DNA from 2 places in the Pseudomonas sp. GNP013 genome. Region 2 is predicted to be linked to the other one. Evidence: predicted binding sites of a transcription regulator. Region 2 holds the regulator's gene; the other holds the start of a gene.
The links. Region 2 encodes FliA, which starts transcription of late flagellar genes. Its sites were predicted from a motif close to CTAAAGTTTNNNNNNNNNNNGCCGNTAA; they were not measured.
Positions count from the first base shown of each region.

Region 1 (3,412 bases), 3.3 Mb from region 2:
CCTGGGCGGGTGCCGGTGGCGGCTGGTCGCCTTCAATCGCGCGCTGGGCCTTTTTGGTCAGTACGACGATATCGATGCGGCGGTTGACCGGATTGAAGGGGTCCTTGTGATCAAACAGCTGCGAGGAGGCAAACCCCACCACGCGCGCCACTTGCGGGTCCGGATAACTGCCGGCGACCAGCGCACGCCGGGCGGCGTTGGCGCGGTTGGCCGACAGCTCCCAGTTGCCGAAGTCGCCCTGGCCCGCGTAGGGCTTGGCGTCGGTATGGCCGCTGATGCTGATCTTGTTCGGCACCGCCTTGATGGTGTCGGCCATGGCCAGCAGGATGTCTTCAAAGTACGGTTTGAGGCGTGCGCTGCCGGAGTCGAACATCGGCCGATTGGCGGCGTCGGTGATCTGGATGCGCAGGCCTTCCGGGGTGATTTCGAACGAAATCTGATCCTTGAACTTGAGCAACTGCGGGTTTTCTTCAACCTTGTTCTGCAACTCCTGCAGCAACAGTTCGAGGCGTTCCTGCTCGACCTGTTCGGCCATGCTCTCGACGGTATCGCGCTCCACGGGAATCTTGTCCTGCGGCGACTCGGTCTGCACCTCCGGGTTGATGGTGCGCTCCGGCGCCAACTGCGGTGATCCACCCAGGTCGATCACAAAGGGCGTGCCGCTTTCCGAGAAGCCGATCGGGTCCTTGAAGTAACCGGCAATGGCGATCTTCTGTTCCGGCGTGGCGGTGGACATCAGCCATAGCACCAGGAAGAACGCCATCATCGCCGTGGCAAAGTCGGCGAAGGCGATCTTCCAGGCGCCACCATGGTGCCCCGCAGCGAAGCGCTTGACGCGCTTGATGATTATCGGCTGGTTGTTTTCCATGGCTTAGCGACCGCGAACCGCTTGCTCCAGCTCGGAGAAACTCGGGCGATGTTTGGGGTAGAGCACCTTGCGCCCGAACTCCACGGCCAGCGACGGCGGCATGCCGGACGCCGACGCCACCAGGCTGGCCTTGATCGCTTCGTACAGATTCACTTCTTCCTTGGCGTCGTGGGCCAGGCAGGTGGCGAGCGGGCCGAAGAAGCCGTAGGCCGCCAGGATACCGAAGAAGGTGCCCACCAGCGCCGCGCCGACGTGCATGCCAATGGCCGCCTGGTCACCTTCGCCGAGAGAAGCCATGGTCACCACGATGCCGAGCACTGCCGCAACGATACCGAAACCGGGCATGCCGTCGGCGACGCCGGTCACGGCATGGGATGGATGCTCCAGCTCTTCCTTGAGGCTGAACAGCTCCATGTCGAACAGGCCTTCGAGTTCGTGGGGAGCCATGTTGCCGGAGGACATGATGCGCAGGTAATCACAGATATAGGCGGTCAGGCGCTCGTCCTTGAGCACCGTCGGGTACTTGGCGAAAATCGGACTGGCCGCGGCATCTTCGATATCGCCTTCAATGGCCATCATGCCTTCGCGACGACTCTTGTTGAGGATCTCGTAGACCAGACCCAGCACATCCAGATAGAAGGTGTGAGAAAAGCGCGAGCCGAACATGCCCACCGATTTCTTGATCACGTGCATGGTCATGTAGCCGGGGTTGGCCTGCAGGAATGCGCCAAACGCAGCACCGCCGATAATCAGCACTTCGAAAGGCTGGATCAACGCGGCAATTTTACCGTGGGACAAGACGTACCCACCGAGCACACTTGCGATGACGACAATGATGCCGATAATTTTAGCCATAGGGGATCTGTACTTGCGCCGTCGGGTTCATGGACATAGTGGGTGCAGCTGAAAACTCTTGTTCTACTTATCGGCAAAACTGCGCCAGACTATAGCCCGTTAAGGCGAAAAGCCAACTCAGCCCGTTCCGGGCGTATTGAACGCAAGTGATGATCACGCCCCAATGATGGCTAATGAAACCAGCGTCCCAAGTGCCAAACCCGCCACCCTCGCCGCCTGGATCAAGCGCCTGGACGATGTGCTGCTGCCCGTGCCGCAGGCCGCCCATGAGCGCGTGTGCAAGGCCATTCGCGACAGCCGCAGTTCGTTGCGAGATATTGCCGAGCTGATGCAGAACAGCCCGGCGCTGGTGCTCAGCGTGATGCGCGAAGCCAACGGCCACACCCAGGGCAGCATGACGGAACCGGCAGAAAACCTCGAAGTGGCGCTCAACCGCCTGGGCCTCAAGCGCGCCGAAGAACTGCTCGCGCGGCTGCCCTCGGTGCCCGCCCAGGACATCCCGCTGGCCTTGCGCCAATTGCTGCTGGTGAGCCAGCACGCGTCCCAGCAGGCCAGCGGCTTGTTCGCCAGCCGCCTGGCGCGCCTGTGGCAGGACATTCATTGGGGCAGCCTGCTGTTTCTGTCACCGCTGTGGCCGATGGCCGTGGCCTATCCCAAGCTGCTGGAAGAATGGGAGCTGCGGGTTATCCATAAAGGCGAGAGCGCCCGCGCGGTGGAGCAACAGGTGTTCGGCGTGCGCCTTCTGGACCTGTGCCTGGGCCTGACCGAAGCCTGGCACCTGCCGGTCTGGGTGTCCCAGGGTTATACCTTGCTGCGCAACGAGAAACGCCTGCTGGTCAAGGCCTTGCGCATCGCCCGCGAGGATGACGCACTGCGCCACCAGCAATTGCTCGACGCCGAACCCAACCTGCGTCGCTGGCTCAACCAGCCGGCCAATACCGTGCTGCTGGCCAACGGCCTGGCGATGTCGGCCCAGGAGTCCTGGACCTGCCCACACGCCGAGCGCTGGCAATACCTCACCGCGCTGTACCTGCAACAGCCGCTGGCCGATGTGCAGCAACAGGCTCACCAGCAGGCCGTCACCAGCGCCCGTACCACCTTGATGCCCGACCTCTGGCATCCGGCGCTGTCGCTGATCTGGCCGTGGCATGTGCAGAAGGTCCATCGCGGCCTGCTGCCGGCGCCACCGCCCACCGCCGAAGCCCTCGCTGTGTGGCGCAGGCACTGCACCGAGTTGTTGCTGGAGCCGAGCCGCTTCGCCAACGCCATGCACCTGACCACCTGCGCCCGGGACGCGCTGGTGGCCAGCGGCATGCAGCGGGTGATGCTGATGATGACGGATCGCGCCCAGAGCACCTTGCGCGTGCATCAGGTTGACGGCCTGCCCCGGGACGCGGCCAACCTGAGCCTGGACGTGGTCAACAGCACGCTGCTGCAGCGCTTGCTGGAGAAGTCCGCCCAGGTGCGCCTTACGCCCGACAACCATGCGCAATTCTCGGCCCTGCTGCCGCCGATCCTGCGCCGCCTGTTCGCTGGCGAACACCTGCTGCTGCGCTCGCTGAGCTGCAATGGCAAGGTGGTGATGCTGATGATCGCCGACCAGGGCGGCGGGCCGTTTTCGGAAACCACCGTGCAGGCCTTCGGCAAAACCGCCCAATGCGTCGAGAAAGCCCTGCACTGCTTTACCAA
Region 1 is NZ_JBTGUT010000001.1:4,558,316-4,561,727, forward strand. It holds gene motB (flagellar motor protein MotB) at 1-868, opposite strand, end outside; gene motA (flagellar motor stator protein MotA) at 872-1,723, opposite strand; gene ACXX81_RS20145 (HDOD domain-containing protein) at 1,890-3,412, shown strand, end outside.
Region 1: the regulator FliA is predicted to act here: its motif matches at 1,791-1,818, upstream of motA (flagellar motor stator protein MotA).

Region 2 (3,412 bases):
CCGCCTCGGGCTCAGGCTCGGCCACCGGCGCAGGTGCAGCTTGTACAGCCGGCGCCTCGGCAGCCGGCTCTGCCAGGCGCGCCAGGGCGGCCAGCAGTTCCGGAGTGGCGGCGGTGATCGGGGCACGTTCACGCACTTCGCTGAACATGCCGTTGACCGCATCCAGTGCTTCGAGAATCACGTCCATCAACTCCGAGTCGACCTGCCGTTCACCCTTGCGCAGGATGTCGAACACGTTCTCGGCGATGTGGCAGCACTCAACCAGCTCATGGAGCTGGAGGAAGCCGGCGCCCCCTTTTACAGTGTGAAAACCGCGAAAAATTGCATTGAGCAGGTTCGCATCATCCGGTCGGCTTTCCAGCTCGACCAGTTGTTCGGACAGTTGCTCTAAAATTTCGCCGGCCTCTACAAGGAAATCCTGAAGGATTTCTTCATCGGCGCCGAAGCTCATGTGGGTGCTCCTTAGAAGCCTAAACTGGATAACAGGTCATCGACATCATCCTGACCTGACACAACGTCTTCACGTTTATCGGCATGAATCTGCGGACCTTCACCCTTGGCGAGATGTTTTTGTGGATCTTTTTCCGAGAGGATCGCCGCGCGGTCATGTTCGATGCCGGCAAAACGATCGACCTGCCCGGCCATGAGCACCAGTTTGAGCAGGTTGCTTTCCACTTCGGTGACCAGTTGGGTCACGCGCTTGATCACTTGACCGGTGAGGTCCTGGTAATCCTGGGCCAGCAAAATATCGTTGAGGTTGCTCGCCACCGTGCGGTTTTCCTGTTCGCTGCGCGACAGAAAACCGTCGACCCGACGGGCCAGTTCACGAAACTCTTCAGCACCGACTTCGCGACGCATGAAGCGGCCCCAGTCGTGGCTAAGCGCTTGAGCCTCGGTGGCCATGCCATTGACCAGAGGCGTGGCGTTTTCCACCAGGTCCATGGTGCGGTTAGCCGCCGCTTCGGTCAGCTTGACCACATAGGACAGGCGTTCGGTGGCGTCGGTGATCTGCGAAATTTCTTCGGCCTGGGGCATGTGCGGGTCAATCTGGAAATTGACGATCGCACTGTGCAGCTCGCGCGTGAGCTTGCCCACTTCCTGGTACAGGCCGCGGTCACGGGTCTGGTTAAGCTCATGGATCAACTGCACCGCGTCGCCGAAATGACCTTTTTCAAGGCTGTCGACCAACTGGTGAGCATGTTTTTTCAGGGTCGACTCAAAATCGCCCAATGTTGTTTCTTTATGCTCCATAGCTCCCCCGCGATGGCATTAGCCGTGGATGCGTTCGAAGATTTTTTCGATCTTCTCTTTTAGCGCCAATGCAGTGAATGGCTTGACCACGTAACCGTTTACCCCGGCCTGGGCGGCTTCGATAATCTGTTCACGCTTGGCTTCGGCGGTCACCATCAGTACAGGCAGGCTGCGCAGCTTTTCGTCGGCGCGCACATGGCGCAACAAGTCGATGCCAGTCATGCCCGGCATGTTCCAGTCGGTTACCAGAAAGTCGATGCTGCCGCTGTTGAGGATCGGAATCGCCGTAATGCCGTCGTCCGCCTCGACCGTGTTGGTGAACCCAAGGTCACGCAACAGGTTTTTTATGATCCGCCGCATCGTTGAGAAGTCATCAACGATGAGGATTTTCATGTTCTTGTCCAATTCGACCTCCAAGCAGTCTTAAACGCGCCCAGCACCTGGACGCGCCATTTCAATCAACAGGCGTTACACAAAAAGGACTGCCGGTCCACCACGGGTCGACCCCGCGAAGGTCGTGACCCTCGCGGTATCGTCTGCAGTGTCCCCACACTGCCTGTCAGCGCGCGCGCCACTCTCCCAAACGCCCCCGCAAACGGGCTGCGCACTGGCTATGCAACTGGCTGACACGCGATTCGCTGACCCCCAGGACCTCACCGATTTCCTTGAGGTTCAGCTCTTCGTCGTAGTACAGCGCCAGGACCAGGCGCTCACGCTCCGGCAAGTTGGCAATGGCTTCCGCCAGTGCGCCCTGGAAACGTTCATCTTCCAGGTCGCGTGACGGTTCCATATGCGCACTCGCGCCGTCCTCGTGCAGCCCTTCGTGTTCGCCGTCCTGCAACAGGTCGTCGAAACTGAACAGGCGGCTGCCCAAGGTATCGTTCAAAATCCCGTAATAATCATCGAGACTCAATTGGAGTTCGGCCGCAACTTCGTGATCTTTAGCGTCGCGACCGGTTTTTGCTTCAATTGAGCGAATTGCGTCACTGACCATCCGCGTATTGCGGTGCACCGAACGCGGCGCCCAATCCCCTTTACGCACTTCATCGAGCATCGCGCCACGTATGCGAATACCCGCATACGTCTCGAAACTGGCGCCCTTGCTCGCGTCGTACTTGGTCGACACTTCGAGCAGGCCGATCATGCCGGCCTGGATCAGGTCTTCGACCTGCACACTGGCCGGAAGGCGTGCCAGCAGGTGATAGGCAATGCGCTTGACCAGCGGCGCATAGCGCTCGATCAATTCGCCCTGGCTGTCGCGTGCCGATTTTTTATAGAGGTTGTAGCCGCTGGATGTCATAGCACAGGACCCGCGCTTGTCTGATGCACCAATCGCTCGACGAAGAACTCCAGATGCCCACGCGGGTTGGCGGGCAGCGGCCAGGTATCGACCTTCTGGGCAATCGCCTTGAATGCCAGCGCACACTTGGAACGCGGGAATGCTTCGTAGACCGCACGCTGTTTTTGCACAGCCTTGCGCACGCATTCGTCGTAGGGAACTGCGCCAACGTATTGCAGGGCGACATCGAGAAAACGATCCGTGACCTTGGTCAGCTTGGCGAACAGGTTGCGCCCTTCCTGCGGGCTCTGGGCCATGTTGGCCAGCACGCGGAAGCGGTTCATGCCGTAGTCACGGTTAAGCAGTTTGATCAGGGCGTAGGCGTCGGTGATCGAAGTGGGCTCGTCGCACACCACCAGCAGCACTTCCTGCGCGGCGCGCACAAAGCTGACCACGGACTCGCCGATGCCGGCGGCGGTGTCGATCACCAATACGTCGAGGTTGTCGCCGATATCGCTGAACGCCTGGATCAGGCCGGCATGCTGCGCCGGGCTCAGGTGCACCATGCTCTGGGTGCCGGAGGCAGCCGGCACGATGCGGATCCCGCCGGGCCCCTGCAGCAGCACATCGCGCAGCTCACAGCGCCCTTCGATCACATCGGCAAGGGTATGTTTGGGGGTCAGCCCCAGCAGAACGTCCACGTTCGCCAGGCCCAGGTCAGCGTCCAGCAGCATGACGCGACGGCCAAGCTCTGCCAGGGCCAGGGACAAATTCACTGACACGTTAGTTTTCCCGACGCCACCTTTGCCGCCGGTCACCGCGATCACCTGTACGGGATGCATGCTGCCCATTTTATTTCTTTACCTTGTCTTGCTTAGACGC
Region 2 is NZ_JBTGUT010000001.1:1,273,976-1,277,387, reverse strand. It holds gene ACXX81_RS05830 (chemotaxis protein CheA) at 1-451, opposite strand, end outside; gene ACXX81_RS05825 (protein phosphatase CheZ) at 463-1,251, opposite strand; gene ACXX81_RS05820 (chemotaxis response regulator CheY) at 1,270-1,644, opposite strand; gene fliA (RNA polymerase sigma factor FliA) at 1,811-2,551, opposite strand; gene fleN (flagellar synthesis regulator FleN) at 2,548-3,381, opposite strand.